DNA from 4 places in the Microcystis sp. MC19 genome. Region 1 is predicted to be linked to each of the others. Evidence: predicted binding sites of a transcription regulator. Region 1 holds the regulator's gene; each other region holds the start of a gene.
What was found. The regulator HrcA, encoded in region 1, represses chaperone genes, less so after heat shock. The targets are predictions, from matches to a motif close to TTAGCACTCNNANNNTNNGAGTGCTAA.

Region 1 (7,848 bases):
GCCAGACAGGAGCCAGAAAAAGATATTTATCAGAAAAGTCATGATCAAGCTAGAGGTTTAAAGACTGATTCGAGCCAATTATTTTTATTAATAAATATTTTACACAATTCATACCAGGTAAGCAAGAGAGCTACGCCACTACTACCGAATCATTACCGCAAATCGAAGTTATGAAGCGATTGACAAGCGCATTAAATATAGTTATGTCAAAGAAGGTAAGGCACAGAATCAAATTGTCGTCTATGATATGTACACTCGTTTTATTCGTTGGGCTTCTGATCGGTTAAATAAAAATGGTATAATAGCGTTTATTACTAACTCTTCTTTTATCGATGCGTTGGCTTATGATGGATTTAGAAAAGTAGTAGAGAATGAGTTTAGTGAAATTTATATCATTGATTTAGGTGGTAATGTCAGGAAAAATCCTAAACTTTCAGGGACAACTCATAATGTTTTCGGTATTCAGACGGGGGTGGCGATTAGTTTGATTGTGAAGCGAGAAAGTAATAATCTTCCTTGTCAAATTTTATATACTCGCCGTCCTGAATTGGATACAGCAGCGCAAAAATTAGAGTTTTTGTCATCGACAAAACTTAATCAGCTTGATTTTGAGCATATCATCCCAGATAAAAAACATAATTGGCTCAATCAATCAGATAATGACTTTGATCAACTGCTACCCTTGGTTGATAAGGAGGTAAAAAGTGGTAAGTCTGAGAAAGCTGTGTTTAAGTTGTTTTCGTCAGGACTTAAAACTCAGCGAGATGAGTGGGTTTATGACTTTTCAAGAGATACGCTCGAAGCAAAGATGAGGTTTTTTGTAGATGTTTATCAGAGAACTTTTAAAGATGAAAATTATCAAGAACGAAATCAGATTAAATGGGATCGAGAATTAACTAAGTATCTTTCTAAAAGAATATCAAAGGTATTTAACGATGCTAATATGTTGATGAGTTATTATCGTCCATATACAAAACAATGGCTCTATTTTGACAAGCATTTCAACGGAATGACTTATCAATGGTTTAATATTTTTAACAATGAATTTAATAATATCATAATTGGCTTAAATGTCGGTTCAGACAAATTTGTATCTCTTGTATCAAATCATATTATTGATCTTGCTTGTTTGCTAGTTAGTGGGGGTAGTACCCAATGTCTCCCCCTCTACTACTACGACAAAGAAGGAAACCGCATCGATAATATCACCGATTGGGGATTGCAACAATTCCAAAAACATTACAACGATAAAACCATCACCAAACTCGATATCTTCCACTACACTTATGCAGTCCTTCACTACCCAGAATATCGCAGTAAATATGAATTAAACCTCAAGCGAGAATTTCCCCGGCTTCCCTTTTATGATAACTTCTCTCAATGGGTAGAATGGGGAAGCAAACTAATGGAATTACACATCAACTATGAAACCGTCGCACCCTACCCACTAACCCGCATTGATACTAATAATAACCTCAAACCGAAAACTAAACTAAAAGCTGACCGAGAAAAAAATTCCATCAACCTCGATGATGTCACTTTCCTACAAGATATTCCCAAAATTGCCTGGGAATATAAACTCGGTAATCGTTCGGCCTTAGAATGGATTTTAGATCAATATAAGGAAAAGAAACCCAAAGATCAAACCATCGCCGAAAGATTTAATAATTATCGCTTCGTCGATTATAAAGAAACAGTAATTGACTTATTACAACGAGTCTGTACTGTCAGCGTCGAAACCATGAAAATAATAGAAGCGATGAGACATTAAAAAGATTGCTTCCGGGAAATCTTATTCTACATTCTACACCCTGCCTCCAAGAAAAACTTTTTGCCGCAAACCCTAAGTAGGGAGGCACAATTATTTGTAGGATGGGTTAGCGGTAGCGTAACATGAGCAGGCGTTGGGTTTCATGCTTCAACCCAACCTACGTTCATCTTATATTTAATTCCACCCACCCACTTACTTTTTATCATTGTCTAAGTTGTTGTAGTTTTTCTGTCTCTTTTGCGGGTGGTTGTATAGTTTTTTTTGCGGGTTATTCCCAAGCGTTCGGCTATTCTTGCCACTGTCGCCACACTTAACACTATACCAGTTCTTTCTAGGAATAGTTTCGATAGTTGAGCAAGAGTTGCGTCATTATTTTCCTCAATTAACGTACCGAGGACGAGCATTTGTTCTGGCGTGAGTTTTAAATGACGTCCACATCGATAAGTCTTTGGTCGAACATCTCCTGTGTCTCGATATTGTTTCAAAAGCTTTTGTACAAAACTTAGGGTTACGCAGAATCTTTTCGCTAATTGTCTTTGAGAGATGGGTTCGTTATAATAACAGTCGAGGATTTTCTGACGGAACTCTACTGGATAGGATTTCATTTTTAGTGCGGTTTAGCTATCAATGACATTATACTTCATATTTGTGAGAAAGAAAGAAAATTGAGACGAGGCAACCCTACCCCCCCAACCCCCCCGACATCGGGGGGGCAACTCACCCACCGACATCGGGGGGGGCAACTCCCCAACCTACCGACATCGGGGGGGCAACTCCCCAACCTACCGACATCGGGGGGGCAACTCCCCAACCTACCGACATCGGGGGGGGCAACTCCCCAACCTACCGACATCGGGGGGGCAACTCACCCACCGACATCGGGGGGCAACTCCCCAACCTACCGACATCGGGGGGCAACTCCCCAACCTACCGACATCGGGGGGCAACTCCCCAACCTACCGACATCGGGGGGGCAACTCACCCACCGACATCGGGGGGCAACTCCCCAACCTACCGACATCGGGGGGGCAACTCACCCACCGACATCGGGGGGCAACTCCCCAACCTACCGACATCGGGGGGGCAAGGGGAGATTCAGCTAATCTAAGGATAGGCGGTTAAGATGCGTCTTAGCTTAGTGGGTTTTCTGGCGCGACGCAAGCGATCGCTAAAGATGTTATTATCTAGGACAGTCAACTGAAAATTTCTGCAACTTTCCTAGCCACCAATGAGAGCGATCGCTAAAGATGATATTCTTTATATTCACCATGAGGATGTGCCGGTTTACAAAAAAGGCGGTTCAGTGGTGAGAAATAGTTATTTTTGGGCGCTAAAATCGATCGCCTGTGGAGCGCGTCGGGGACAGGATTGGGAGTTCGATGCGGAGGTGTGGGTGGCGCTGGTGCGGATGTTGCTCTGTTTTGCCAATTCTGGCTATTTGGGGGATGGTGAGACAATTTTAGAGTTTACTGTCGATTGTCCCATTCCCGAACCTTTGCGGGGGATATCTACTTACTTATAGCTTCACTGAGATAGTTAGCGGTGGATTCCACCAGGGGAATAGTATTTTCGTATAACATTCGCGTCGGTCCGATAATGCCAACACTACCGACGGGAGTATCTCCCTGTTTATAAAAAGCGGAGATAAGAGTACAAGGGCGCATGGATTCCAGAGGATTTTCGGAACCAATGGTGATTTTGACTTTTTTAGCTGATTTTTCTGGTTCTGGTCTTTGTAAAATCAGGGGTAAAAGGCGATCCTGTTCTGCTTCCAATAGATGCAGTAACATTTGTACTTGTTGCCATTGGGCGAATTCTGGCTGTCGAATGACTTCAGCGACACCATGGACGATAATCTCCGGCGTGGCAGTGGATTGGAGACTAGCGCCGATTTCTTGGCTTAATTGTTGGAGAAAATGGGTATAACGGGTAAATTCTCGCTCGATTTGCTGCCAATCGAGGTTAATTAAATCTGCCAAGCAATAACCTTTTAATTTTTCCCCGAGAAAATTAGAGAGGATTTGTAATTCTTCTGCTAATCCATCCTTCTTGTCCGTTGCCATAGACTCAGGAATCTCTATCATAACCGAGCGTGTTTGTAAACTATCTGTAACAATAATTAACATGATCTGCCGGTCCGAGACGGGGACTAATTGCAGATGACGCAGGGTATTGGTGAGGGTGTGGGGGAGGGTAACGATAGCGATATAACCGCTTAAACCGGCTAAAAGTTGGGTGGCCCGTTGCAGCAGACTTTCGAGACTCCAAGCGGGAGATTTAGCCTTTTGATGCAGATAATAGCCGATTTTTTCGCCGATACGGTCATCGGGAGTCATTAACTCATCGACGTAGAGACGATAACCCCAATCGGAGGGAATGCGTCCGGAGGAAGTGTGGGGTTGATAGAGTAAACCTTCTTTTTCCAGTTTACCGAGAGCATTGCGAATCGTGGCGGAACTAACAGTAAATTTGTACTCCTCCAGCAGAGTTTTCGAGCCAACCGGTTCGGCCGTGGCGATATAATGTTGGATTGTGGCCTTTAAGATATGTTGATAGCGATCGCTGAGATGGTTTCTAGCGGACATAGGGGGATAATCTTAACAAAAGATTTATAACATTTTTTTAGACAGTATAACGCTTAATCAGTTATCAGTTATCAGTTATCAGTTATCAGTTATCAGTTATCAGTTATCAGTTATCAGTTATCAGTCATCAAGGTTCTTCGTTACTTGGTATGGTTCGATCGGGTGGCATAAATCGACTATATCCTTATCTGGCCAGAGATTTAATTGATTAGTTCGCTCTAGATCAAAAACAATTGACAAAAATCGCGGCAATGTCTGTCTCTATAAGGGTTTCATTCCTTATAACCCCGTCCATTGCAGAAGACAAACCGAAGGACCGTAATCAATGGGGAGAAGGGGGATAGTTTACCCCGCTCTTTTCCCGATGGAGGCGATCAAAATTAGTAACGGGGAATATTAGGATCGACGAGGAGGGAATAAGCATCGATGCCGCCGTTAATATTTTTAACATTAGTAAAACCCTGACTTTGTAGCCATTGGCACATTTGCAGGGATCTCATGCCATGGTGACAGATAACCAGGGTTTCCGCTTGGGGGTTGAATTGGCTGGCAATAGTGGGCGACCATTCTTGGTATTGACTCAAGGGTAAAATGGTAAAATTGGCTACAGATGCCATGGCAACTTCCTCCGGTTCGCGCACATCAATAAGTTGTAAATTAGGATCATGATCGGCTAAACGGAGAGCGAGTTCATGGACGCTAATTTCGGGAATGCTCATAGATTTGGTCTTAAGAATCGGTTATCTTTCCTTTAGAGTAGCAAATCGAGGGACCCTGAGCGGTTAGGTACTTGCGTAGGAATAATATCCCAGCCAAGTGGGGGGATTTGGTCAGTGCCAGAGCGGGGGGGGTGATATAATGGGGAACGGGCAGGTATTGAAGACATTGATGCTTTTTAGTACGCCGATTAATCGACAAGCTGAATTTCGATGAATATTGAACAAGCCGTTATCGAAAACTTGCGAAAACTTCCTTTAGAAAAACAACAAGAAGTCTTAAACTTCAGCCAATTTCTAACTCAGATAACTTCGCCAAAAATTGCAGAGATGACCTCCCACGAAAAAGCAGAAGATTGGCTAAAATTTCTGGAAAGTCAACCCAAGGATACCCCCGGATTACCCGATGAAGCCTTAGGGCGTGAAACTATCTATGACTAATGGCTAAATATCTATTTGATACCAATATTTTGCTGAGGCTGAGTGACAGAATTTCCGCTAATTATGCCTTGTACTGCATTCTCCCCACTTCCCCACTTCCCCACTTCCTCACTTCCCCACTTCCCCACCTCCCACTTGATAATTCATAATTCATAATTCATAATTCCTCCCAGCTTATGATTCCCCTACAATTAACCCTGAAAAATTTTCTCAGTTATCGCGAGGCAGTGCTAGATTTTCGCGGATTACATACTGCCTGTATTTGTGGTGCCAATGGTGCAGGAAAATCCTCTTTACTCGAAGCAATTACTTGGGCAATTTGGGGAGAGAGTCGCGTCTCGATTGGTGATGATGTGATTCATGGGGGCAGCGATTATGCGCGGGTAGATTTCGAGTTTAGTTATGGGGGAGAAATCTATAAAATTATCCGTAGTCGTCACCGGGGGGGAAAAGCTTCTGGTTTAGATTTTCAGGTGATCAATGATCAGAGTTTTCGTCCTTTATCGGGTAAAAGTATTAAAGATACCCAAGCACAGATTAATACTTATCTAAAAATAGACCATAAAACTTTTATTAATTCTGCTTATTTACGACAGGGACAAGCGGACGAGTTTATGAAACAGCCTCCCAGTGGTCGTAAACAGATTTTAGCAGAATTATTACAACTCGATCGCTATGAAATTTTAGCGAATAAAGCTAAGGATATATCGAAACAATTTGATGGACAGTCCCTCCAGATCGAGCAGCAGGTAGAAACTATCAAACTCCGTCTTCAGGAGAAAAATTCTTATCAGCAACAGCTGCAAGAGTTAAGCACCCAAATTGACCAAATTAATCAAGAACAAGAGGTAAATAATCGCCGTTTACAGCAACTACAGGGGGAAGAAAATCAGCGTCAGAATTGGGAAAAACAGCTGCAGTGGCAAAGAGAACAGGAGCGAGCTTTATTAGCAGAAATCGAGAGATTAGACCGGGAAAAAGTTAGTCTAGACAATCAATTAAATCAAATAAGGACTATTCTTCATCGCAAAAATGAGATTATTACCGCACACGAGCGCCTAATCAATTTAGACCAGAAAGAGGCCAGTTTGTCAAGTCAATTACAAGCTTGGCAACAGGCCCAGTATGATAAACAACAATTAGAACAGAAATTACAGCAAAAAATTAACGAATTTACCCTTCCCATCCAACAAACGAGCGCTCGTTTAGAAGAATTGGGAAGACAGGAACAAGAAACTCAAAAAATTATCGAGCAAGCGGGGGATATTCAAGCAGGATTAGAGAAGTTAAATTATCATCGTCAACGTCTTCAGGAATTGGATAGATTAGCTTTAAAATATGCTCCTTTAAATAGCCGGAAAGCTGATTTAAATATGCAGTTGGAACGGGAAAAAGCCAGGATTAATGCTCGTCGGGAACAACTGCAAAGAAATCGGCAACAATTAGAGACAGAAATCGCTCGTATTCCTGTACTAAGAGAGGAAGCTCTCAATTTAGCCAAACGGATTAAGGAACTGGATAAAAAACAAACCTATTGTGAACGAGTTGAAGAAAAGGAAACTCTTAAACAAGTGGATAAAAAAAGTTTATTGGAGCAACAAAAAAGATATGAAGAACAACTTTTAGAGTTAACTGATAAATTGGAAAAATTAAATATTCCCGATTCGGTTTGTCCTTTGTGTGAACAGAATTTAGACAGTCATCACCGTCATCAAGTAATCAGAAAAACCCATCAGCATCAAGAACAAATTCAAGAGCAAATCTGGTCCCTACAGGAAAGGATGGCAGACTGCGATCGAGATTTAAAACGTTTACGGGAGGAATTAGCCCAAATTAAACAAGAATTGCCAGCAAGATCGAGCCTACAACAAAAATATGTGCAGTTAGAAGTTAAGTTAGAAACTATTGAAGAAAAGGAAATAGAACTAGAAAAAACCGAGGAGATACTTGTCCAGTTAGAAGCACTTTTAAGCAGTGGCAATTATGCCCTAGAATTACAGCAAGAATTGCAAATTGTCAATCAAGAAATCGCCCTATTAAACTATGATGAACAAAGTCACGCTTTAGTCAGAGGAGAAGAAAAAAGATGGCGTTGGGCAGAAATTCAAGAATCAGAACTTAAGCAAGCAAACCGTCGTTTAGCTAATATCAAGGCCGAGAAACCTAATTTAATTAATCGATTAGCTAGACTAGAACAGGAGAAACAAGAACTAGGTCAAAACTCCCCACTTAAACAGGAAATTGAACGCTTAGAAAAGCTTATTCAAAACTTGAATTATGATCGCGGTGAACATCAGAATATTCAAAATCTGATCCGACAATTACAGGGGGTAAG
Region 2 (7,848 bases), 980 kb from region 1:
CTCGACGATTTTTATCCCTCTCACCTTCATTGTCGGTATTTACGGCATGAACTTTAATACTGATAAATCCCCCTATAATATGCCCGAATTAGAATGGTATTGGGGCTATGTATTCGTCTGGGTGTTGATGCTAACCGTTGCTTTCAGTTTAATCATTTTCTTTTGGCGACGCGGCTGGTTTAAGAACCTATCGACAGTGAAGAAAAGATAAACTGTTAAGCAGATTAGATAAACCGGATTGCAGGGCCGGCATCTAGCAAGAGAAAATGGCTATTGCAGAGAAATCAATAATTTAGTGTCGGCGGTATTTTTTAACACTTTCAGTTGATGGCTTCTAATTTTGTCCAACCAACTATAGTGCTGGTTGCGACATTGATAGACGATATCGATGTCACCAATCTCTGACTTAACCTGAGCTAAGTAGTTTTCTAGTTCGCTAATTTTCATAACCTATCTCGCTTGCGCTGAAGGACATCAACCCTAAACCAAGAATTATCCCTAAAGGATAGGGGTGACTACAGTTACTATTATAGGCCGATCATAATTCTTAAAAAAGTTCTTATCTAACAAAGTGAGCTAATGTCAGGGTTAGATGATAGGCTGCCCGGCTCTTCTAGGTTCTGTGTGATAAGTTTAATTGACATAGGATCGATCGATCTTTGTGTCCTTTGTGTCTTTGTGGTTCGTTCCACCCCCTCGCTCTTGAGAAATGTATCTTAGAATACATTTTACCCACCAAAGCTGGGAGAGCCGCTGCCCGCAAATTTAAATTGCTTGTTGAGATGAGGCACTCTTGCAAGAGGCAAGAATCCCCCCGATGTCGGGGGGGTTGGGGGGGCGGGGGAGATTCAGCTAATCTAAGGATAGGCGTTTAGAATGCGTCCTAGCTTATTGGGGCAGCGCCATCCCTAGGCAAACGGGCTAATTTACCGAAGAAACGCCGCAGTAATGCCCAAGCAATGCCGATAATTGCGCCAAGTCAAGAAATAAAAAATTCTCGATATTGTCTTTTAGTTCCCCCAGCTTCGATAATTAATTCTTTTTTCATTACTTTTTAGGTTCTGGGGTTTGCTGTTGGGAAGCTGCCGCAATCGCTTGATTTAAGCGAGTTAATTCTTCTTTAAATTTTGGTTCTTGGGGATAGTCTTTGACTAATTTTTCTAGGAGACTTTTCGCCCCAGAAACGTCTTGAGTTTGTAATCTTGTTCCATAAAGAACCAGCATAACTTCCAGATTGTCGGGATATTTTTGATATAACTTTTCTAAAGGTTCTCTGGCTCCGATAAAATCTTTTAACTGTAGGCGAGCTTCCGCCAGTCCTTGCAAAGCAGTGGGGTTATCCGGTTCACGTTCGAGAATTTTCTCGTAACCTTTGACCATTGCTGCTAATTTTTCGGGAGGAATAGTTGCCTCTTGCCCTGGTTGACTGCCTTGGGTAGAATTAGAATTATTATTTTTCAGTAAACCTAAAGTTGGCACCACCATTAAAGCCAGAAATACTAAACCAGAGGAAACAATTAAGACTCGTTTGAGGGTATCGTTATTTTTTTTTGGCATACTTTTTAACAATTAGAGATAAGCAATTTTGTAGGGTGCGTGTTGGCGGCGATAACCTTGGCATGAAAAACCAAAATTAGTAATCCGCACCCCACGCACCAGATAAGATTAATCAGTAGTAACTCGATGAAATTCTTGACCCCAAAGATTATAAGCCCAAATGCCCAAGCCAAAACTACCTAAGCAGAGGATGGTGATCATCAGGAAAACTTGCCACCTATTGTAACCTGCTTCCTGAAGTTCTAGACGACCGAGGATAGTAGCAGCTAATAGGATTAACACTCGACTAAATACCGCCCACTTGTGGAAGATAAAGACTACCGCCAAAGACCAGCCGAGAATTGATAATACAGCGCTAATATCGTTTTTAAACCAACTGCGGAAAAATAGCGGCATTAAGTGACTAAACAAAGTTAATCCTAGGGCAATTGAGAGGATAACCCCCACCGCTAGGGTATAGATGATGATTTCTAGCCATTCGCTAGTGAGAGTCCAATTCATTTCATCACCGCGGACAACTAACCAATCACTCCATGATAAACGCTCATGGGCGATCGACCAGCCAAACACCCCATAGACCGATGGAATCAGAAAAGTAAGTAGTATAATGCGCCAAAACATAATCAGTTATCAGTTATCAGTTATCAGTTATCAGTTTTGAGTATTAAGTGAGCAGTAAGTAGTCATGCAAAATTAATTTCCCAGTCGAGACAGGAGACAGGAGACAGGAGACAGGAGACGGGAGACGGGATCAGATTTGAGTTTTTAGTTCACTGTTTACTGATCACAGCAAAAAGCTGACGGAGTAACTGCTGACGGTTTGGATGTGTAATTAATTTTGCTTAGGTACTTATGTATTAAGCAAGCAGTATTAAATGGCAGTTTCCTACTTTCTTTTCACTGTTTACTGATTACTGATTACTGTTTACTGATCACTGAAAATGGCAGTTTCCTACTTTCTTTTCACTGTTTACTGATTACTGATTACTGTTTACTGATCACTGAAAATGGCAGTTTCCTACTTTCTTTTCACTGTTTACTGATTACTGTTTACTGATCACTGATCACTGAAAATGGCAGTTTCCTACTTTCTTTTCACTGTTTACTGATTACTGTTTACTGATCACTGATCACTGAAAATGGCAGTTTCCTACTGTCTTTTCACTGTTTACTGATTACTGATTACTGTTTACTGATCACTGAAAAAAGTCAAGCCTGAACCCTGAAAGAGGGGAAAATTGCCCCTTTTCAGACTTCAGACCCTTGGGATTGTCCCGATCGCTTAGGACATATACTGGATGATAAAGTCGAAGTAGGGAGCTGCTTCCACGGCATCCTCTTGAGTCAAAAGAGCTAAAGCGGCCTCTTTGAGACAACGAATCGCCTCCACCATGCCGGGGACGGGAACATTAAGAGAGTTATACATCTCTTTGACCCCGATCAGGCCGGTTTGTTCGATCGGTCCTTTATCTCCGGCTAATACCCCATAGGTAACTAGACGCAGATACCAACCATAATCGCGCAAGCATTGATTATATTGACGCTGACCGTAGGCATTACCCCCCGGCGCTCTATAATCGGGACGTTTCTTGAACAGTTGTTTTTGAGCCTGATCGACGATTTTTTTCTCATTTTCAGCGAGAGTCTCGGCAATGCGAATTCTCTGCTCACCGGTTTTTAAAAATTGCCCGATACCCTGTAGTTCACCACTACTAGGATAACGAAGTTCGTCGTCGGCTTTGAGGATGACTTGGCTAACTACGCTCATAATATCAAGGTAAATTCTGATAACATTCTGTAGTTTATCTCAGGTCGGGGTCTGGAAGTCGAGTCATCTCTGCTGGTTAGGCAATTCCTAAAAATCTGTAATATTTCGTCATGAGTTTCCCCGACAGCCCGGTTAATCTCTAGAATGAATGTATTAGTGGTCAGGAGCGAGGAGATTGTCCTTGAGATCTCACCGCGCACCGATTAACTTGAACCCGATAACTGGTAATTAATATGGAATTTTTAGCACCCTTGCTGTTGATAGCCGGCATTCTGGGGTTAAATGGCTTTAAAATCGATCGAGAATACCAGCGTGGTGTTATCTTTCGCCTAGGACGTTATCAAGACACCAAAGGCCCCGGACTGTACTGGATCATTCCCCTAGTTGACCAAAAAATGCAGCTGGATATTCGCACCAAAACCGTTGATATTGCCCCGCAAGAAACTGTCACCGCCGATAATGTCACAATTAAGGTTAATGCGGTTCTCTACTATCGCATTATCGACCCTAGCAAAGCGATTAATAAAGTCGAATCCTATCCCGCGGCCGTTTATCAAGCGGCCATGACCACTTTAAGAAATGTAGTTGGTCAAAATCATCTCGATGATGTCTTGCAAAAACGAGACAAAATTAACCATGCAGTCCAACAAATTGTCGATGAAATTAGCGAACCCTGGGGCATCGATATCGAACGGGTGGAGATGAAAGATGTGGAAATTCCCACCGGTATGCAGCGGGCCATGGCCAAGGAAGCGGAAGCATTGCGAGAAAAACGCGCCCGTTTGATTAAAGCTGCCGCAGAACAGGAAGCCTCCCTAAAATTAGCGGAAGCTTCCCGATTAATCATGGAAAATCCCGCCGCTTTGGAATTACGCCGCCTACAAATGTTAACGGAAATTGGAGCGGAAAATAACACCAGTACCGTGATTATGCTCCCCTCCGATATCTTAAATCTCGCTCAAAAATTAACCGAAAAACCATCACAAAATGGCTCAATTGTCAATAGCCAAAAAGGTTAATTTTTAATAATAAAGATTGGTTGTGTTGGTCTCTTTGCTAGAACACCGATTCAGTAATAGCTCACTGAGTAAAAATACTTGGTTTAAATTGAAAAACCAAAATTAATCTGGATGTCCCAGAGCCAAGTTTATTGGCGTAAATTTTACGCCAATAAACTTCTAATTCCTTTCATGAATTAATCAATTTATTGTCAAGAGAAGTGGGAGCAAGATAGTTGACTTAAAAGGTGCTATGTTAGCTCACTTTCTCCTCGTGGTGTATCCCCATTCGAGCTAAAATATGAAGGTTATGGACAACCGCACTCCGACGCAAAAGGAAAACTTTGTACCTCACCATTAAGATAACTGCTATGGCTTAACACCATAGTTCGGAAACCCGTACCGATCGAGCCGTTGTCAGGGGTCCTTGTATTTCGGTAAATTAGCACTCGGAAGGTAAGAGTGCTAATCTGGAAAAAGCACTTACCCAAATACAAGACAAACGGAGGATATTCCATGGCTGCAGTCAGCATCAACGTAACAACTGTTAAACCCCTAGGCGATCGAGTTTTCGTCAAAGTTAGCCCCAGCGAAGAAAAAACCGCCGGTGGTATTTTCCTTCCCGACGCCGCGCAAGAAAAACCCCAAATCGGGGAAGTTGTGGCCGCCGGGGCTGGCAAACGCAACGATGACGGTAGCCGCACCCCTGTAGAAGTAGGTGTGGGTGACAAAGTTCTCTACTCCAAATATGCCGGAACCGATATCAAACTTGGTGGCGAAGAATACGTTCTCCTCTCCGAAAAAGACATTCTCGCCGTCGTTTCCTAATCATCTACCCTTGAAAACCCCTATTTTGCACGAATAACGAGACATTATGGCTAAATCTATTATCTACAACGAAGATGCCCGTCGCGCCTTAGAAAAAGGCATGGATCTTCTGGCCGAAGCGGTAGCTGTCACCCTTGGCCCCAAAGGTCGTAACGTCGTCCTCGAAAAGAAATTTGGCGCACCCCAAATCGTCAATGATGGCATCACCATCGCTAAAGAAATCGAACTGGAAGACCATATCGAGAACACTGGTGTGGCTTTAATTCGCCAAGCCGCCTCAAAAACCAACGATGTAGCGGGTGATGGTACAACTACCGCCACCGTTCTCGCCCACGCTATCGTTAAAGAAGGTTTACGCAACGTCGCCGCCGGTGCTAACCCGATTTCTCTGAAAAAAGGTATCGATAAAGCTGCCGATTTCCTCGTCAGTCAAATCGCCAAACACGCGAAACCCGTAGAAGACTCCAAAGCGATCGCACAAGTGGGCGCTATCTCTGCTGGTAACGATGATGAAGTCGGTCAAATGATCGCCTCGGCCATGGATAAAGTCGGCAAAGAAGGCGTAATTTCCCTAGAAGAAGGGAAATCGATGACCACCGAACTAGAAATCACCGAAGGGATGCGTTTTGACAAAGGTTATATCTCTCCCTACTTTGTCACCGACACCGAGCGCATGGAATGCGTTTTTGAGGATCCCGCTATTCTGATTACCGACAAAAAAATCGGTTTAGTACAGGATTTGGTTCCCATTCTCGAACAAGTTGCCCGTCAAGGTAAACCCCTAGTAATTATCGCCGAAGACATTGAAAAAGAAGCTTTGGCAACCCTAGTGGTTAACCGTCTGCGCGGTGTTCTCAACGTCACTGCGGTGAAAGCTCCCGGATTTGGCGATCGCAGAAAAGCGATGTTAGAAGATATCGCCGTCTTAACTGGTGGTCAAGTAATCAGCGAAGATGCGGGTTTAAAACTGGAAACCACTAAAATTGACAGCTTAGGTACGGCCCGCCGTATCACTATGAACAAAGATACCACCACCATCGTCGCCGAAGGCAACGACGTGGCAGTGAAAACCCGTTGTGAGCAAATTCGCCGTCAAATCGAGGAAACTGATTCTTCCTACGATAAAGAAAAACTGCAAGAACGTCTAGCTAAATTAGCCGGCGGTGTGGCAGTGATTAAAGTCGGTGCCGCTACCGAAACGGAAATGAAAGACCGCAAATTGCGCCTAGAAGACGCAATTAACGCCACTAAAGCAGCCGTAGAAGAAGGTATCGTCCCCGGGGGTGGTACTACTTTGGCTCACTTGGCTCCCCAATTGGAAACCTGGGCCAAAGAAACCCTACACCATGAAGAATTAACCGGTGCTTTAATCGTTTCTCGCGCCATTGCTGCCCCCTTAAAACGGATCGCTGAAAATGCCGGCCAAAACGGTGCAGTTATTGCCGAACGGGTGAAAGAGAAGCCCTTTAATGTCGGTTATAATGCCGCTACCGGTGAGTTCTCCGATATGTTTGAGGCGGGTATCGTTGACCCCGCTAAAGTGACTCGTTCTGCCCTACAAAATGCCGCTTCTATCGCCGGTATGGTTTTAACTACCGAGTGTATTGTTGTGGATAAACCGGAAAAAGAAAAATCCGCTCCTCCCGCCGGCGGTGGTGACTTCGACTATTAATAATTAGTCTGTTTTTTCTTGACTCGATCGCTTAATTGCGATCGAGTTTTTTTTGATGAAAAAACATCTTTTTGCATGAGTACATGAGTAGAAAACGGGTTTCTCGGAGAAACCCGTTTTCTGTGCGTTACTCAGAGGGGCGAAGCATTCGGGCAATAACCTATCGGTGAAACTGGAGATTTTCTATCCGAATGCTTCGCCCGTACTTTTTGCCGCAAACCCTACTTATGAGGAAAGGCAAAAGGGGCAATAGATAATCAGCTTTTAATAACCGTATTTAGAGGATTTATGTCGGGTTTCGTTGCCTCAACCCGACCTACGAATTTACTATACTAATTTTTCCGTGATATTTGTCAGGATAATTTCTAGGGAATCGGTAACGGGGGATTGACTCATGAATTTCCGGGAACATTCGATCGCCTAGTAATATTGTAGCTGTAGGTTGGGTTGAACGATAGTGAAACCCAACAACCGAGGATTTATGTCGGGTTTCGTTGCCTCAACCCGACCTACGAATTTACTTGGAACGACCAGAAACTGGGGCATTGGATCACAGTAGTGTAGTTTTAGGTTAATACCTGTAGGTTGGGTTGAACGATAGTGAAACCCAACAACCGAGGATTTATGTCGGGTTTCGTTGCCTCAACCCGACCTACGAATTTACTTGGAACGACCAGAAACTGGGGCATTGGATCACAGTAGTGTAGTTTTAGGTTAATACCTGTAGGTTGGGTTGAACGATAGTGAAACCCAACAACCGAGGATTTATGTCGGGTTTCGTTGCCTCAACCCGACCTACGAATTTACTTGGCACGACCAGAAACTGCCCGATGTTGCCTACCACTTTCTAGCCATTTTGTCAACACCCTATAGAATTAAATATCATACCAGACGATAAATGATAACTATAAATAATCAATGGTCGTACAGAAGAGACAGCTGCTATAGAATTAAGGCAATCTTTCTGAACTTTTTTAGAAATCATGAAAACCTTACCTGTGTCTTTAGTGTTGGCGGGCATTAGC
Region 3 (7,848 bases), 620 kb from region 1:
CTTGGATTTGACATCATTTCTGGAAGACTGGCTACCGTTCCCTGTTCTCCAAAACCAGAGACTTCCTACCTCACCATTGGGATAACTGCTGTAACTGAAATAACAGACTAATGAAAAAGATAATATTGATTTTACTATTAGCTTGGCTTTTAGTTGCTAACCTGAATACCCAGGGGGTTTTAGCAGTGACGATCGATTTTCAATGGTTGGGAAATCAAGGTTATACAGCTAAAGGTTCTTTTAGTTATGATGAAAAAACGGCCCCGACTATCTTTTCAGAACAAGGTTCGGGAAAAATGCAAGTTTTAGAAGATTTTCAGGTATCTTTTTATGATAACAGTGGTCAAGAGATCGCTAAATACGATAATGTTAGCGAGGGAATTTCCTCAGCTAATTATTTTCAGTTTAATTTTAATACAAAAACCGGTCAAGTTTTTGGCTCGATCGATCTTGGGGGTGAAGGGATGGGGGAAATCTATCTTCAAGGGGTGGTTAAGGATAATTTGGCACTGTTGCGGGTGGAGTCGGTAGATCTGGTCATCGATGAGGATGATTCACCGGAAATTATCACTCAGTTTTGACTAAATCGATCGGGAAAATAGGGATTATCCTAGCCTAATTTTTCCGCTAATTCTAACCAGCGATCGGTTAAAGTATCAATTTTTTGACTCAATTGAGCTAATTCTTCGGTCAGCGCGGTTATTTTGGTAAAATCTTCTAGGGGTTCTCCATAAAGTACCTGTTCAATTTCAGCTTTTTTTGCTTCTAAAATTGGTATTTGTTTTTCGATGTCTTCGTATTCTTTTTTCTCTTTAAAAGAGATTTTCTTATTGACGGGTGACGGAGAAGCTTTAACAGTTTTTGGGGTGACTCTTTTTTCTTTGGGTTCCTCCTCCTCTTTTTTCTGATCGAGATAAAGGGAATAATTACCCGGATATTGACGGATATTACCCCCGGTTTCAAAGGAAAAAATAGTATCAACTACTCGATCGAGAAAATAGCGATCATGGGAAACAACAATCACACAACCGTTAAAGTCCTCTAAATATTCTTCTAAAATTGCTAAAGTCTGCACATCGAGATCATTGGTGGGTTCATCTAAGATTAAAACATTAGGCGCACTCATCAAAACTCGTAGTAAAAATAAGCGTCTTCTTTCCCCTCCAGAAAGTTTATAAATTGGTGCATACTGTTGATCGGGAGGAAAGAGAAATTTTTCTAACATCTGGGAAGCGGTGATGACGCTGCCGTCTAGGGTTTTAACTAATTCGGCCACACTTTTCAGATATTCGATTACTCTTTGATTTTCGTTAATATTGAGATCATCGGATTGTTGATCGAAGTAACCAATATGAATAGTGGAACCGATGTCAACTGTGCCTGAATCGGGGAGAATTTTCCCGGTAATAATATCCATGAGAGTAGATTTTCCTACCCCATTACTGCCAATAATACCGATGCGATCTTCGGGAGTAAAAATATAGGTAAAATCTTTAATTAAAGTGCGATCTCCGTAAGCTTTCGAGATCTTTTCTACTTCAATAACTTTTTTGCCGATGCGTCTTCCTGCGGTGGCAATATCGACTTTTCCCTCCACCTGTTTAAATTCCTTATTACCCATTGCCTGAATGCGATCAATCCGCGCTTTTTGTTTGGTACTGCGCGCTTTTGGTCCCCGGGATAACCATTCTAATTCCCGTCGCAAAACTCCCGCGTGTTTGCGTTGACTACTGGCGATCGATTCTTCCGCTAAGGCTTTTTTTTCTAGATAATAGGCATAATTACCAGAATAAGTAGATAAATCTCCCCGATCGATTTCAATGATGCGATTAGTCACTCGATCGAGAAAATAGCGATCGTGAGTAATTAATAATAATCCTCCCCGAAAACGGGACAAATAACTCTGTAACCACTCCACGGAAAGCGCGTCTAAATGGTTGGTGGGTTCATCCATCAATAAACAGTCAGGATCGGCTAAAAGTGCGGTAGCGATGGCGATTCTTTTGCGATATCCCCCCGATAAATCTCCCACGCGAGCATTAAAATTATCGATACCCAGTTTACTTAAAATAACTTTAGCATTGGTTTCTAAATCCCAGGCGGCAAGTTTATCAATTTGTTGCGAAACCCTTGACAAACGCTCCATAATAGTATCCAGATTTTCTGGCTCATGGACAAGGCGATCGGACAATTCCTCGTATTCCTTAATTAAAGTCATACTTTCGCCACTATCGGCGAAAACCTGCTCTAAAACCGTTTTATCATTGTCTAGATCGGGTTGCTGGGGTAAATAGACGATTTTCATCCCGGAATTGATTTGAATTTCGCCACCATCGATCGATTCTAAACCGGCGATCATTTTCAATAGGGTCGATTTTCCCGATCCATTCGTACCGATCAGGCCGACTTTATCGCGATCATCGAGGCTAAAACTGGCATCTTTGAGAATTTCCTTGATACCGAAGTCTTTTTTGAGCGATCGAACCGTCAGCAGTGTCATGATTTCTGGGAATAATCCTTCTTTTCTAGTTTGACATACTCCCACCGTCAAGCTAGGCTGTGACGGGGGATTCTTTCTACATTGTTGTTAGAAATTCCGGCGTTCCTGATTTGAGGTATGAATCTTCGGCTCTCTTAGGTTTGGTGGGCAAAATGTATTCTAAGATACATTCTTCCTAGCGAGCGAGTGGAAGGAACCACAAAGACACAAAGGACACAAAGATTGATCGATCCTATATAAGTTAAACTTATCACACAGAACCTAGAAGAGCCAATCTTCTTTGGTAGAATTTCTTAAAACCTAGACCCAAACTAACTTTTGCACGGGAACCTGAACAGTTGGCATTCATACCTTGATTCAGCAACGCCCTGCCGAAAAAGTTTTTCCCGAGGAAAAAAAACCTGCCCCTAATGCCGACGATAACGAGAAAAGGGACAGATTGGCTCAATTGAATGAGATTATTTTCATGGGCTAGACGGCATTAGGAATTACATCATGCCCATGCCGCCCATGCCACCCATGCCGCCCATGCCGCCCATGCCACCCATGCCGCCCATGCCGCCCATATCGGGGGCTGCAGCTTCTTTAACGGGTTTTTCGACCACGAGGGCTTCCGTAGTTAAGACCATACCGGCGATGGAAGCGGCGTTTTGAACGGCTGACCGCACCACTTTAGCCGGATCGATAATTCCGGCGGCGATTAAGTCTTCGTACTTGCCGGTGAGGACATTGTAACCGACGCTAAAAGCGGTATCGCGCACACCTTCCACGATCACATCGCCTTCCACACCGGCGTTATTAGCTAACTGACGCAGGGGGGCTTCTAGGGCTTTAGCGACGATATCGGCGGCGACTTTTTCCTCATCGTTAGTCAAAGAAGCTTTGAAAGCCTTCACCTTAGAAGCCAGATGAATCAAGGTTGTACCACCGCCCGGGACGATACCTTCTTCCACGGCGGCTTTGGTGGCATTGAGGGCATCTTCGATGCGGAGTTTGCGATCCTTGAGTTCGGTTTCTGTGGCTGCCCCGACCTTTATCACGGCCACACCGCCGGCTAATTTAGCGATGCGTTCCTGTAATTTTTCCTTATCGAATTCAGAATCGGTTTCTTCTAACTGTTTTTTCAGTTGGGCGAGACGTTTCTGCACATCGGCCTTATTGCGGCTGTCCCCGGAGGCGACAATAATTGTATTGTCTTTTTCTAGGGTGATTTTTGCCGCTTGCCCTAGCAGATCGAGGCTAACGGTGTCAAGACTTAAGCCCACTTCTTCGGAAATCAGACGACCGCCGGTGAGGATGGCGATATCTTGTAAAACCGCCTTGCGACGTTCCCCAAAACTGGGGGCTTTGATGGCGACGACATTTAAGACACCCCGGGCCTTGTTGACCACTAGAGTGGCTAAGGCTTCGCCGTCCACATCTTCGGCGATAATTAATAGGGGACGACCTTGACGGGCAACGGCTTCGAGGACGGGGACTAATTCAGCGATCGCACTGATTTTTTTATCGGTAATCAGGATCAGGGGGTTGTCGTACTCGACGATCTGTCTTTCTTGATCGGTGATGAAATAGGGAGAGATATAACCGCGATCGATCTGCATCCCTTCCACTACTTCTAATTCGGTGGTTAGGGATTTCGATTCTTCCACGGTGATTACGCCATCGGTGGTGACTTTTTCCATGGCGGCGGCGATCATTTTTCCCACTTCTTCGTCGTTGCCGGAAGAAACGGTGGCCACTTGAGCGATCGCATCTCCAGCGATCGGTTTAGCGACGGCGGCGATTTCTTCCACCAGATAGGCGATGGTTTTGTCTAGTCCGCGTCTTAAAGCGACGGGATTGGCCCCGGCGGTAACGTTTTTCAGACCTTCTTTAATTAAAGCCTGGGCGATGATGGTGGCGGTGGTGGTGCCATCTCCCGCTAAATCTTTGGTTTTTGCCGCTACTTCCTGAATTAATCTCGCCCCGGTGTTTTCGAGGGGATCGGACAATTCGATTTCTTTGGCCACGGTGATGCCGTCATTAACGATCTGGGGGGCGCCGTATTTCTTTTCTAACAAGACATTGCGTCCTTTCGGACCGAGGGTGATTTTTACCGCATCGGCCAAGGCGTTGACACCTCTTTCTAGGGCGCGACGGGATTCATCTTTGAAGGCAATGATTTTGGACATGGTATCGCTGTTGTGATAGGACTCCTTATAGTTAATTTAGCACTCTTAGGGCTTGAGTGCTAAGATGCGGCCGCGGTCATTGAGGGGATAACGATGTTGAGGAGATCAGGGTGTGATGTCCCCACGGCAGACTGAATTGAGTTAAAAAAATAAAAATTCATCAAGATTTATTAATAATTGCAGAAAATGAATGATAAATATTGTAAAATCAGGAGCCTGACAGAATTTTAGCCCATTTTCGCCAAGGGATAGATGAATATCCTGCCTAGATTATTGTGGCTGATCAAGCCCTATTTCGGCTCTTCTAGGTTCTGTGTGATAAGTTTAATTGACATAGGATTGATCGATCTTTGTGTCCTTTGTGTCTTTGTGGTTCGTTCCACCCCCTCGCTCTTGAGAAATGTATCTTAGAATACATTTTACCCACCAAAGCTGGGAGAGCCCTATTTCTTTGTTCATGTTCCACGAACATTTGAGATATCGTCTGATTATTCTACCTAGTCTCAATTTTCATAACAGTAGGATGGATCGGGAAATAATGCAGTTTTTTTATCCTCAGATTTTTTTTAGGAGAAGACAATCATGATTAATCTTAATCCTACTATCGAACAAAAAATTAATCAATTTATTCTGGAAACCCAAAATAAATTTAGTCAGGATAAATCAGCTACCCTTGCTAGTTACCAAACAGAAGCCAAAACAATCACTCAAGAGACTAATAATTTAAGAGATGAACTTATTCAAAAACTAGGTGAATTAACTTTTTCAGACCCTTTACCTAGCAGAGGAGAATTAGAAAAACAAATAATAGCTCATACCGATCAGCTTGTGGAGACAATCAACCTTTTATCTACGGGTAAAATTTCAGGAATTTCTCTTGATACTTTAAGCCAAAAAATTGATGGTTTAGTTGCAACAATTACGATTGTATTTGATGCTAATGCTAACGATGCAAACTTGCCAGAACTTGAGCAAAAACTAACTGCTTGGCAAACAAAAATTAAAAATACTTTAGTTAAATTTTCTGCCACTGTGGAATTACAACAGAAAAATGAGTCTTTGATTGCTGAACTGAAGGATAACTTAGACAAATATAGTTCAATTCCTGAAGTAGATGAACCCTTTGAAAAGTTAGTCAAGGAATTTAAAGATAATTTTGCACAACTAAAAGAAGCAAGTGTTTTATTTAAAATTTTAGACGATTTAATCAATGAAATTAAAGCTAGAGATGAGGTAATTAAACTCAATCAAAGAATTGATATTTTGCTGGAAAAAACCCAAGAACAAGTCGCAGGATTCACTCAAGAATTAGACCGGGAAGTACAGGGAGAATTAGCTAGATTAATTACAATACTAGGGATAGCGCAGGTGGAACTCATGAACATTTCAAAACCTGGTGATATCATGCAAGTAAAGTCGGTGGTAGATGCTGGAGAAATTGCGATTAAATCTTTAATAGGTAAACCGAATATTATTTTGGCACAAAGATTACGCTATGCCGCCAGAACGGGATTGAGAGAAATCCAGAAAGGTATTGGGTTTACTCTACTAAATGTCAGAGATAATTTTTACCATTCTTTCAAAATACCTACAAAAGTTTTAATTGGATTAGTGTTAGCTGTCCCTTTGAATTGGTTGATTATGAACTCCCCTCCAGTGAAGGATTTGCTTATGTCTTTACCTCCAATCATAAATTCTAGTAACCAAAATACTGAGGGTAAAAGTAACCAAAATACTGAGGACAAAGCCATAAATTTTAGACTCTTGATATTGATATTGATGACAGGCACTTTAGGGGGAGCAGTTAGTCTTCTAACTCGTTTGCAAGATTTTGATAATCCCAAAAACCAAAAATATGACGATGACCTATTGCCATTTTTAATTGGTCTAACTAAGCCCATTTTAGGAGGAAGTTTTGCTTTCTTTATTCTACTAATTCTTAACTCTAACATTTCTCCCTTAGAAATTCGGGGTGGCACTGGAAATAAGGGGAATGACACCTATTTATATGGACTTTTGACAATGGCTTTTGTGGCTGGATTTAGCGAACGTCTTATTCCCGATTTAATTAATCAAGTAGAGAAAAGGGTAACTGTAGAGGCTAGTTCCACTGGACAGGGACTACCTCCAACGATTTTGATCGCTCCGTCTAGCGCAGCTTTAGCATTCAATGGAATCCAGGAATTTAGCATTAACCCCGTTGGTAACTACACCATCACAATCTCACCGCCAGAAAGCGGTAAAATTGATAAAAATACCACTGATGCCAAATTTACCTACACTGCACCTGCACAAGGAAATGCTGGGGATACAATTACTATTACTGCCACTTCTGATTCTGGACAAACTGCCAAGGCTACGGTCACTTTAACTGCATAAAAAAAGACCAAGAGAGCCTTCTAGTTTGACAAAAAAGGATAACTCTCATTTACCCCGAATTTCGGGTTAATCGGAATAGCCAATGCTTGAACTTGAATTTTTTTTAACTCGGAAACTAATCGAATCGCCTGCTGTTCGTAGAGGGGGGCGCCGAGAGTCGCCGGCAAATTTTCCATGAGATCGCTGGCGGTTTTCAGGGGACAATTAGAAAAACGACTGATCACGGTGGGTGCTTCCGCGGCAATATTGCGGTTAAAGGCTTTTTCTACCCGCACGCGCCAAGTTTTGGGAGTGCGACGACCCTGTTCCACCCGTCGCAGTCCGTTGATGGTGGCCAGCACCACAATGCGATCGCCGATGCGTAAATTGAGATAATCTTCGGGCATTAATTTCGTGGTTTCCCGTTCTCGTTGGTGTAGGATCGGCACGACTCGATAACCGTAGGCAATATCCCCGATCGAGCTACCATTGAGAGTATCTCCAGCTTCGATCTCGTATTCTGTCACCAGAATCGTTTTTTGCGCCCAACGGAACAGATAGATGATATTTTCTCCGAAAGCCGCTCCCGTAAAGGCTTCTGCCGCCACGGTGTTCGTCCCTAAAATGTGAGATTGGGGCAGAATTTGACTTAATTGTTGACTAAGGTTGTCGTCGGTGGTGCGGATGACTAAGTAGCTTTGGGGATTGAGTTTGCGGGTGGTTAGGGCCACTTCTAAATTGAGGATTTCGTCATCGGTAACAATCGCTATACTTTTAGCCCTATCTAAATTGACATTTTTTAAAGATTCTTCGATATTT
Region 4 (7,848 bases), 2.0 Mb from region 1:
GCGAATGCCCACGCCCAAATTGCCGAGTTTGCCGAGCGTTTTCAGTTACCCGTCACCACCACGTTAATGGGGATCGGTGCTTTTGATGAACATCATCCCCTCTCGGTGGGAATGTTAGGAATGCACGGCACTGCCTACGCTAATTTTGCCGTGACCGGGTGTGATTTATTAATTGCAGTCGGCGCTCGTTTTGATGACCGAGTAACGGGAAAATTGGACGAATTCGCCTCGAAAGCTAAGGTAATCCATGTGGATATAGACCCCGCCGAAGTGGGCAAAAATCGCGCCCCTGACGTGCCGATTGTCGGGGATGTCCGGGTAGTTTTAGAACAAATACTCCAAAAAGCCAGAGAATTTGATTATCCCACTAATCCTGAGCGCACCCAAGCCTGGTTAGCCCAGATCGAGCGCTGGCGCCAAGATTATCCCCTGCAAGTACCTCGACCGGAAGGCAGACTTTCCCCCCAAGAAGTAATCGTTGAGGTGGGCCGTCAAGCACCCCACGCCTACTACACCACCGATGTGGGCCAGCATCAGATGTGGGCGGCCCAATTTCTCAAAAATGGTCCCCGACGTTGGATTTCTAGCGCGGGATTGGGGACAATGGGTTTCGGTTTACCAGCTGCTATGGGGGTAAAGGTGGCCATTGCCGATGAGGAGGTCATCTGTATTAGTGGTGATTCCAGTTTCCAGATGAATCTACAGGAATTAGGCACCCTCACCCAATTTAATATTCATGCCAAGACGATTATTATTAATAATGGTTGGCAGGGTATGGTACGTCAATGGCAAGAAGCTTTCTATGGGGAACGTTATTCTAATTCCAATATGGAAGTGGGAATGCCGGATGTGGAACTGTTAGCCCAAGCTTACGGCATTAAAGGGATTACTATTCGCCATCGAGAGGAATTAGCCGCAAAAATTGCCGAAATGTTGGCCCATGATGGTCCGGTTTTGGTCAATGCGATCGTTACTAGAGACGAAAATTGTTATCCCATGGTTGCCCCCGGTCAAAGTAATGCGCGTATGATTGGTTTACCGAAAATTGTCACCAGAAGTTGTGAAATGCTCAATTGTCCCAGTTGTGGCGCGGTTAACAGTGTGAATAATAAATTCTGTCCTGAATGTGGGGCGAAATTGTAGCCAAACATTGTTAATCAATTATCTAGCCTCCGTTAAGGATAACGGAGGTTTTCCCTTTTTTCTCTACTGTACCTTGTATCTTGAGCGGTGATCGCATCCTGTAGGGGCGAAGCATTCGGGCAATAACCTATCGCTGAAACCGTAGATTTCCTATCCGAATGCTTCGCCCGTACTTTTTCAGCAGACCCTATTTAAACCCAAATTTTCGATAAAATAACCGAGAATTGCTAGGCATTAAATCCGATTGACTTTCGATCGAATTAACCAATCGCCATCCTCGGCGATCATCTTTTTCCCTTCCCGATCGCCTAACTTTTCTAAGGCCAATAAACTAGCATATTTTAAATCAAAAATCTGACTATTCAAAGACTTATGTAGTAGAGAAATTGAGCGCCGATCACCGATATTTCCTAAAGCGATGGCAGCGGCGGCCCGGGATTTTTGGAATTGGGGCGAAGTATTTTCTAAGGCTTCGATAAATAGATCGTAAGCGGGAGAATATTGCAGCCAACCGAGAATTTTAATAACATGATAATGCGCTCCGTAATCATTATGAGCCTCTTTTTCCCAAGTAGTTAATAAAGCTTCTGGGGCCGCCGTGGCATAATTTTCTAAAAGAGTTTTACTGGCAAGATAACAGCGGCCAAAATCCGTGTGATAGAGTTCACCGATGGTAAAATCAATTGTCGGTGGTTGATCGTACTCGTGAACTAAATCAAGACTTTCGGGATGGTCATAAATAACGCTATCTAGATAGGGTTCCACCTCGGCAAAAGTTAGACCTTTTTCCTTACCCACCTCCGCTAATAAACGAATTCCCCGCAGACGAAAAGCGATCGAAACTGGACAGCGAGAGATTTGGGGAATTGCCTGATAGTAACCCGCATCAATTAGGTCTTGAATAGAGCCACGACGGGCGTTAACATTATCATCTTGGAGAAAAGCCACCACTTGCCCCATCTGACCATAATCCCCCGTTAAACGGCAAATAGCGGCAATTGCTGCACTGGCGATCGGTTTATCTGGCCAGTTTGTCAATTTTTCTATGGACGAGACGGCGGGTTGATAATCTAATTTAGCTAAAGTTTGAATAATAGTCCGGTAACTCTGGCCAGGTTTATCTAATAATTGACTAATTTCCTCTAAAATGGCGGTTTCTTGGGTACCGATCTCGCCGATCGCCCAGACAGCATTCTCCACGGTATAAATATCTTCATCGGTTAAACAATTGCGGATAATCGGTAAAGCTTTTGCTGCTTGCAAACGACCTAAACTTTCTAAAGCTTTGCGTCGGGTAATGCGATCATAGAGATCGTCAGAGGGATTTTCTACGGCTGCGATCAAAGCATTAATCGATCGCTCCGTGGGAAAATTAATTAGATGGGCTGCCGCTACATAACGCTCTGTGGGTGCGTTTAACTGTTCGAGTGGGGTTTGTAGGAGAGCGATCGCTTGATCTTCTGTTAACCCAAACATATTAAAAAAACGTTTATCCATCGTGCCTTAAATCAAGTAAAAAGTCAGGGGTAAAAAGGGAGAAATCCTAATTATTTCTAGGGTTTCATTCAATCCGCGAGATTTCCCAGAATCGGTTTCGTTACCAGTTATTACAATTATCGGACTAGGGTAGGAAAATTTGAGAAAATCAGAGACAAACCTTTAACAAAAATCTCAATTAAGCGATCGCCATGACTGACAATCTCAGCAATATTTCCGACCCCGTTACTCCGCAAGACATCGCGGCAGTGATTGAAGAATTTGAGGTCTATCGTCAACGCTTGATCAACGATCTCACCAATGCCGCTCAAAAAGCGAAACTGCCCAAATCAAAGCTTAATGCTCGTTTAGAGCCAGAATTAGCCCAAATTGACGAAACTCTCGCCCATCTGCGCGCCCAACAGGCTGCCCTCAGCAGCAATTAAAAAAATAGCCAGCAGCCGTTGGTCGTCAGCGAGATAAAAGTTATATTGGTCGGAAAAATGGCTAATTAATGGAAAAAACGAGAAATAAAGGCTGATGGCCGATGGCTGACCGCTAATTAACCCAATATTGATGGAAAATTCCTGATTATGAGTGAAGCGATCAAATTATTCCCCCTATCCAGTGCCGAAGTAGATGAATTTTTGGTGATCGCCCGTAAGGAAGTGGCGGAGGGAACCTTCGATGGGAGTGATAGCCAACGTATCCAGCGTCTGGTGGAATGTTTGGGAGATCCCCGGGGAATGGTGCGCTTGGGTTTTGCCGATACTCTCGGTAAAATCGGCCAAGCTGCCACTCCTTTTTTAGTGACAGCACTGCTCAATCATCAGGATCCAGTGGTGCGTCGTGCCAGTGCCAAAACTCTAACACTAATTGCGGATCCGGACAGCGTATCTCCCCTAGTGCAAGCGCTGCTTAACGATGAGGATACGGTGGTTAAAGGTTCCTCCGTGGGTGCTTTGGCGCGTATTGGTGAGGCTGCTGTTCCCCAGTTACTCGATATTCTCGCCTCCAGTGAACATCCCGAAAGCACCAAAGGTCATGCGGCCTGGGCCTTAGCCTTTATTGGCACGGAAGCGAAGGAATATTTATATCGGGAAATTAACTCTGATGTGGAAGCGGTGCGGGCTGCCGTGGTAGGTGCGATCGCTAAAATCGCCCAGGATAGTGGCGAAGCAACAGCCTTGGAATTGTTAATTAATGCCCTTGAGGATACCTCGGAAACGGTGCGTTGTGAAGCGGCGGCAGTATTAGGAAATCTCGCCTATAAACCGGCAGTTTCCCGTTTAATTCCCTTGTTAGAACATCCCGATGGCGAAACGCGCAAATCGGCGGCTTTGTCGTTAATGAAAATTAAGGATACAGAAGCAATAGCAGCCCTAGAAAAGGCCTTAGAAAAAGAAGCGGAAAACTCGATCGCCACCGTGATTAAATTGGCCATATCTCAGTTACAACGGCAAGAGGATGACATGGACACCATTGAAGACCATGGCAAGGACAACCTAAAATCTTTTGGCTAATTTTGCCATGGACTGCACCCTTTGCTTCTAAAATGGGCTATTGCGGCTAGACCCCAATTGGTCAAGCATTTGCCCGTAGACTGAAAAAAGCACGTTATAAAGATTATGGCCAAAGTTCTGGTATCCGATTCGATCGATCCGGTAGGAGTAGAAATTCTGTCACAGGTTGCCCAAGTGGACGTGAAAACAGGACTATCCGCCGAGGAAATCATTCAAATTATCCCCGAATACGACGCACTGATGCTCCGTTCCAGTACGCGCGTCACCAAAGAAATCGTCGAAGCGGGCAGCAAACTGCAAATTATCGGCCGCGCAGGGGTAGGAGTCGATAATATCGATGTTCCCGCGGCCACTCGTCAGGGTATTATTGTCGTTAACTCTCCCGAAGGGAACACGATCGCCGCTGCCGAACACGCCTTGGCCATGATGTTATCCCTCTCCCGTCATATTCCCGATGCCAATCAGTCGGTAAAAGCGAATAAATGGGAAAGAAATCGCTTTATCGGCACAGAAGTTTATAAAAAGAACCTAGGAGTCGTCGGTTTAGGTAAAATTGGCTCCCACGTCGCCGCCGTCGCTAGATCCCTCGGCATGAAAATTCTCGCCTACGACCCCTTTATTTCCAAAGAACGCGCCGATCAACTCGGTTGCACCCTGGTGGATCTAGAACTACTCTTTGCCGAGTCCGATTTTATCACCCTCCACGTCCCGAAAACTCCCGAAACCCAGCATCTCATCGGTCGGGAAACCATCGCTAAGATGAAACCCACGGTCCGCATCATTAACTGTTCCCGCGGCGGCATTATCGACGAGTTGGCTTTAATTGAAGCCCTCGAATCCGGTAGAATCGCCGGGGCAGCCTTGGATGTATTTGAACAGGAACCTTTAGGCGAATCTAGATTAAGAGAATTGTCTAACGTCATCCTCACTCCCCACCTAGGTGCCTCGACTACGGAAGCACAGGTGAATGTGGCTATTGATGTGGCCGAACAAATTCGGGATGTCCTCCTCGGTTTGCCAGCGCGTTCGGCCGTTAATATCCCCGGACTAACTCCCGATGTTATGGAAAAACTGCGCCCTTACCTGCAATTAGCGGAAACTATGGGTAATCTTGTCAGTCAGTTGGCAGGAGGTCGCTGTGACTCGTTAAATGTCCGTTTACAGGGAGAATTGGCCACTAAAGACAGTCAACCTCTGGTGATAGCGGCCATTAAGGGTTTACTTTCCCAAGCCCTCCGGGAACGGGTAAACTATGTTAATGCGGCGATCGAAGCTAAGGAACGCGGTATCCGGGTAATCGAAACCCGGGACGCTTCCACCCGCGACTATTCGGGATCGATTCATTTGGAAGCTAATGGTTCTATGGGGACCCATTCCGTCACCGGAGCGCTGTTAAGTACGGGAGAAATCCGCATTACTGACCTCGATGAGTTCCCCATTAACGTGCCTCCGAGTAATCATATGCTCTTCACCCTTCACCAAGATATGCCAGGTATTATCGGCAAAATTGGCGCACTTTTAGGCAGTTTTAACGTCAATATCGCCAGTATGCAGGTAGGACGCAAAATTATTCGCGGTGATGCGGTTATGGCCCTGAGTCTCGATGATCCTCTACCGGAAGGTCTTCTCTCGGAAATTACTAAAGTCCCCGGTATCCGCGATGCTTACACGGTAAAACTCTAGATTAAATCAGTTATCAGTAAACAGTAATCAGTAAACAGTAATCAGTGAAAGGAAAGCTCTGCACTTGCCACTTAATACTGTTGACTGAAAACCCAAATCTGATAACTGATAACTGATAACAAGGGCCGAATCTCAGACCTAATTGGTTAAGCTAAAAGCTTTGATGTGCTTAGTTTCTAACCTTCTTTTTAGGTAGGATAATTGTCAGATTCTGTCTTTTGCCTCTTGCCTGTTGCCTCTTGCCTTCAGAAGCTGATAACTGATATATGTCTAATAGTTGGTGGGAAATTACGGTTTTGTGCGAACCTAGTCTCGAAGAAACGGTTTTCTGGAGACTGGAAGATTTTGGCTGTTCAGGAACGGCCACTGCTAAAAAACAATCCTCTTTAGAGATTAAGGCCTATATACCAGAAATTAAAGCGCAATTGCCTGATTTAGAGGCACTAAGCCTCTGGTTAAAGCAGGATGCTTTGATTTTAGGTTTTTCTGAACCTGTCAGCTATTGGCAGTTAATGGACGAGGAAGACTGGGCCAGCAGTTGGAAACAACATTGGCAAATTAGCGAGATCGGCGATCGCTTTTTGATCTGTCCTGCTTGGTTAAATCCCCCGGAAAATAACCAGAGATTGGTGATTAAAATTGACCCCGGCTCCGCTTTCGGCACGGGAACGCATCCCACCACCCAATTATGTCTAGAATCCCTAGAAATGCGTTTAAGTAGCCATCCAGAGAATAAAATTATCGCCGATATCGGTTGTGGTTCCGGCATACTGGCGATCGGGGCGATTTTATTAGGGGCCAAAAAAGTTTATGCTGTGGATACAGATCCGCTGGCGGTGAGTGCGACGTATAGTAATCGCCATCTCAACGGGATTAACCCCGAAAATTTAGCTGTTAATCAGGGTAGTGTCGAGGAGTTATTAGAATTAATTCCCGATGGTGTCGATGGCATCGTTTGTAATATTTTAGCCGAGACAATTATCGCTTTAATGCCGGAAATCACCCGTCTGGCAAAACCCACCACTTGGGGAATTTTAAGCGGCATTCTTGTCACCCAAGCACAGGCAGTTACAGATATTTTAGAACCCCAAGGCTGGACAGTAGCTGCCCTGTGGAAACGTCAAGAATGGTGTTGTCTGCAAATTCGTCGCACTGTGGATTAGTAGGTTCTTCGTTACTTGGTATGGTTTGATAGGGGGGCATAAATCGACTAAATCCTTTAAATCCTTATCTGGCAAGAGATTTAATCCATTAGTTCGCTCTAGATCAAAAATAATGACAAAAATCGCCAAATGCTTTTCTATACAAGGGTTCCATCCCCTATAACCCCCGTCTATTGCATAACACAAACCGAAGAGCCAAATTAGCTTACTGCTACTCAGTGCCTTCGGCATCCCACTAATAATTTTTGATCATTAATTCTCTACCAGATGCCGCCGCTCCTTGTTTATAATTATTCATGCCATACTGAAGATTCCACTCGATAATATGGGCAAAATCAAAGAGTTTTCTTATCTCTGGACAATCATCGTAGGTAATTAACCATTTAGCCTGACATTGACGCATATTATCGGCAAAACGTTGATGATCGAAGCTAGTATGTAAATTACCTCTTACACCGTACAAACGAGATTTTGTGGCACTATAGTAGGGGGGATCGAGAAAGATAAAAACTTCTTTTCCCTCAGCAAATAATAATTCTTCGTAGTCTTGGTTAGTAATTTTTACCGATGCTAATAAGGGCGCAATTTGAGTTAATCTGGCAATTGATGAATCAGTAAATCTACTGGTAAAAGCTGCTTGAGAATACCCCCCCGAATCCACTGTTCCCGAAAAAGTAATCCGATTTAAGATAAAAAAACGCACCGCTTTTTCAAAATCGGTTAACTTTAAATCTTCCCTTGTCAAATCTTGAAATAATTCTCGTCCGCTATCATATTTCTGTTTAATTTCTGTTATTTTTGCTACCAATAACTCAATATTTTCTTGAGCGCATTGCCAGAAACAATATAAATCATAATTT

Region 2: the regulator HrcA is predicted to act here: its motif matches at 4,766-4,792, upstream of groES (co-chaperone GroES).
Region 3: the regulator HrcA is predicted to act here: its motif matches at 4,708-4,734, upstream of groL (chaperonin GroEL).
Region 4: the regulator HrcA is predicted to act here: its motif matches at 5,883-5,909, upstream of prmA (50S ribosomal protein L11 methyltransferase).

The regions. Positions count from the first base shown of each region.
Region 1 is NZ_CP020664.1:3,848,270-3,856,117, reverse strand. Features, by position in the region: gene B5D77_RS19675 (IS1 family transposase) at 1-42, opposite strand, end outside; partial or broken gene B5D77_RS19670 (type ISP restriction/modification enzyme) at 158-1,771, shown strand; gene B5D77_RS19665 (hypothetical protein) at 1,981-2,376, opposite strand; gene B5D77_RS19660 (hypothetical protein) at 3,000-3,293, shown strand; gene hrcA (heat-inducible transcriptional repressor HrcA) at 3,280-4,356, opposite strand; gene B5D77_RS19650 (rhodanese-like domain-containing protein) at 4,737-5,075, opposite strand; gene B5D77_RS19645 (hypothetical protein) at 5,286-5,513, shown strand; gene sbcC (exonuclease subunit SbcC) at 5,690-7,848, shown strand, end outside.
Region 2 is NZ_CP020664.1:4,824,495-4,832,342, reverse strand. Features, by position in the region: gene corA (magnesium/cobalt transporter CorA) at 1-211, shown strand, start outside; gene B5D77_RS26405 (hypothetical protein) at 271-447, opposite strand; gene B5D77_RS24625 (tetratricopeptide repeat protein) at 1,048-1,557, opposite strand; gene B5D77_RS24620 (hypothetical protein) at 1,666-2,178, opposite strand; gene B5D77_RS24615 (allophycocyanin subunit alpha-B) at 2,840-3,325, opposite strand; gene B5D77_RS24610 (slipin family protein) at 3,559-4,344, shown strand; gene groES (co-chaperone GroES) at 4,840-5,151, shown strand; gene groL (chaperonin GroEL) at 5,198-6,823, shown strand.
Region 3 is NZ_CP020664.1:4,472,266-4,480,113, forward strand. Features, by position in the region: gene B5D77_RS22655 (hypothetical protein) at 111-581, shown strand; gene B5D77_RS22660 (ABC-F family ATP-binding cassette domain-containing protein) at 611-2,500, opposite strand; gene groL (chaperonin GroEL) at 2,989-4,671, opposite strand; gene B5D77_RS22675 (hypothetical protein) at 5,254-7,050, shown strand; gene B5D77_RS22680 (TrkA family potassium uptake protein) at 7,071-7,848, opposite strand, start outside.
Region 4 is NZ_CP020664.1:1,876,128-1,883,975, forward strand. Features, by position in the region: gene ilvB (biosynthetic-type acetolactate synthase large subunit) at 1-1,143, shown strand, start outside; gene B5D77_RS09515 (HEAT repeat domain-containing protein) at 1,378-2,640, opposite strand; gene B5D77_RS09520 (hypothetical protein) at 2,832-3,065, shown strand; gene B5D77_RS09525 (HEAT repeat domain-containing protein) at 3,213-4,142, shown strand; gene serA (phosphoglycerate dehydrogenase) at 4,248-5,825, shown strand; gene prmA (50S ribosomal protein L11 methyltransferase) at 6,092-6,988, shown strand; gene B5D77_RS09545 (DNA adenine methylase) at 7,224-7,848, opposite strand, start outside.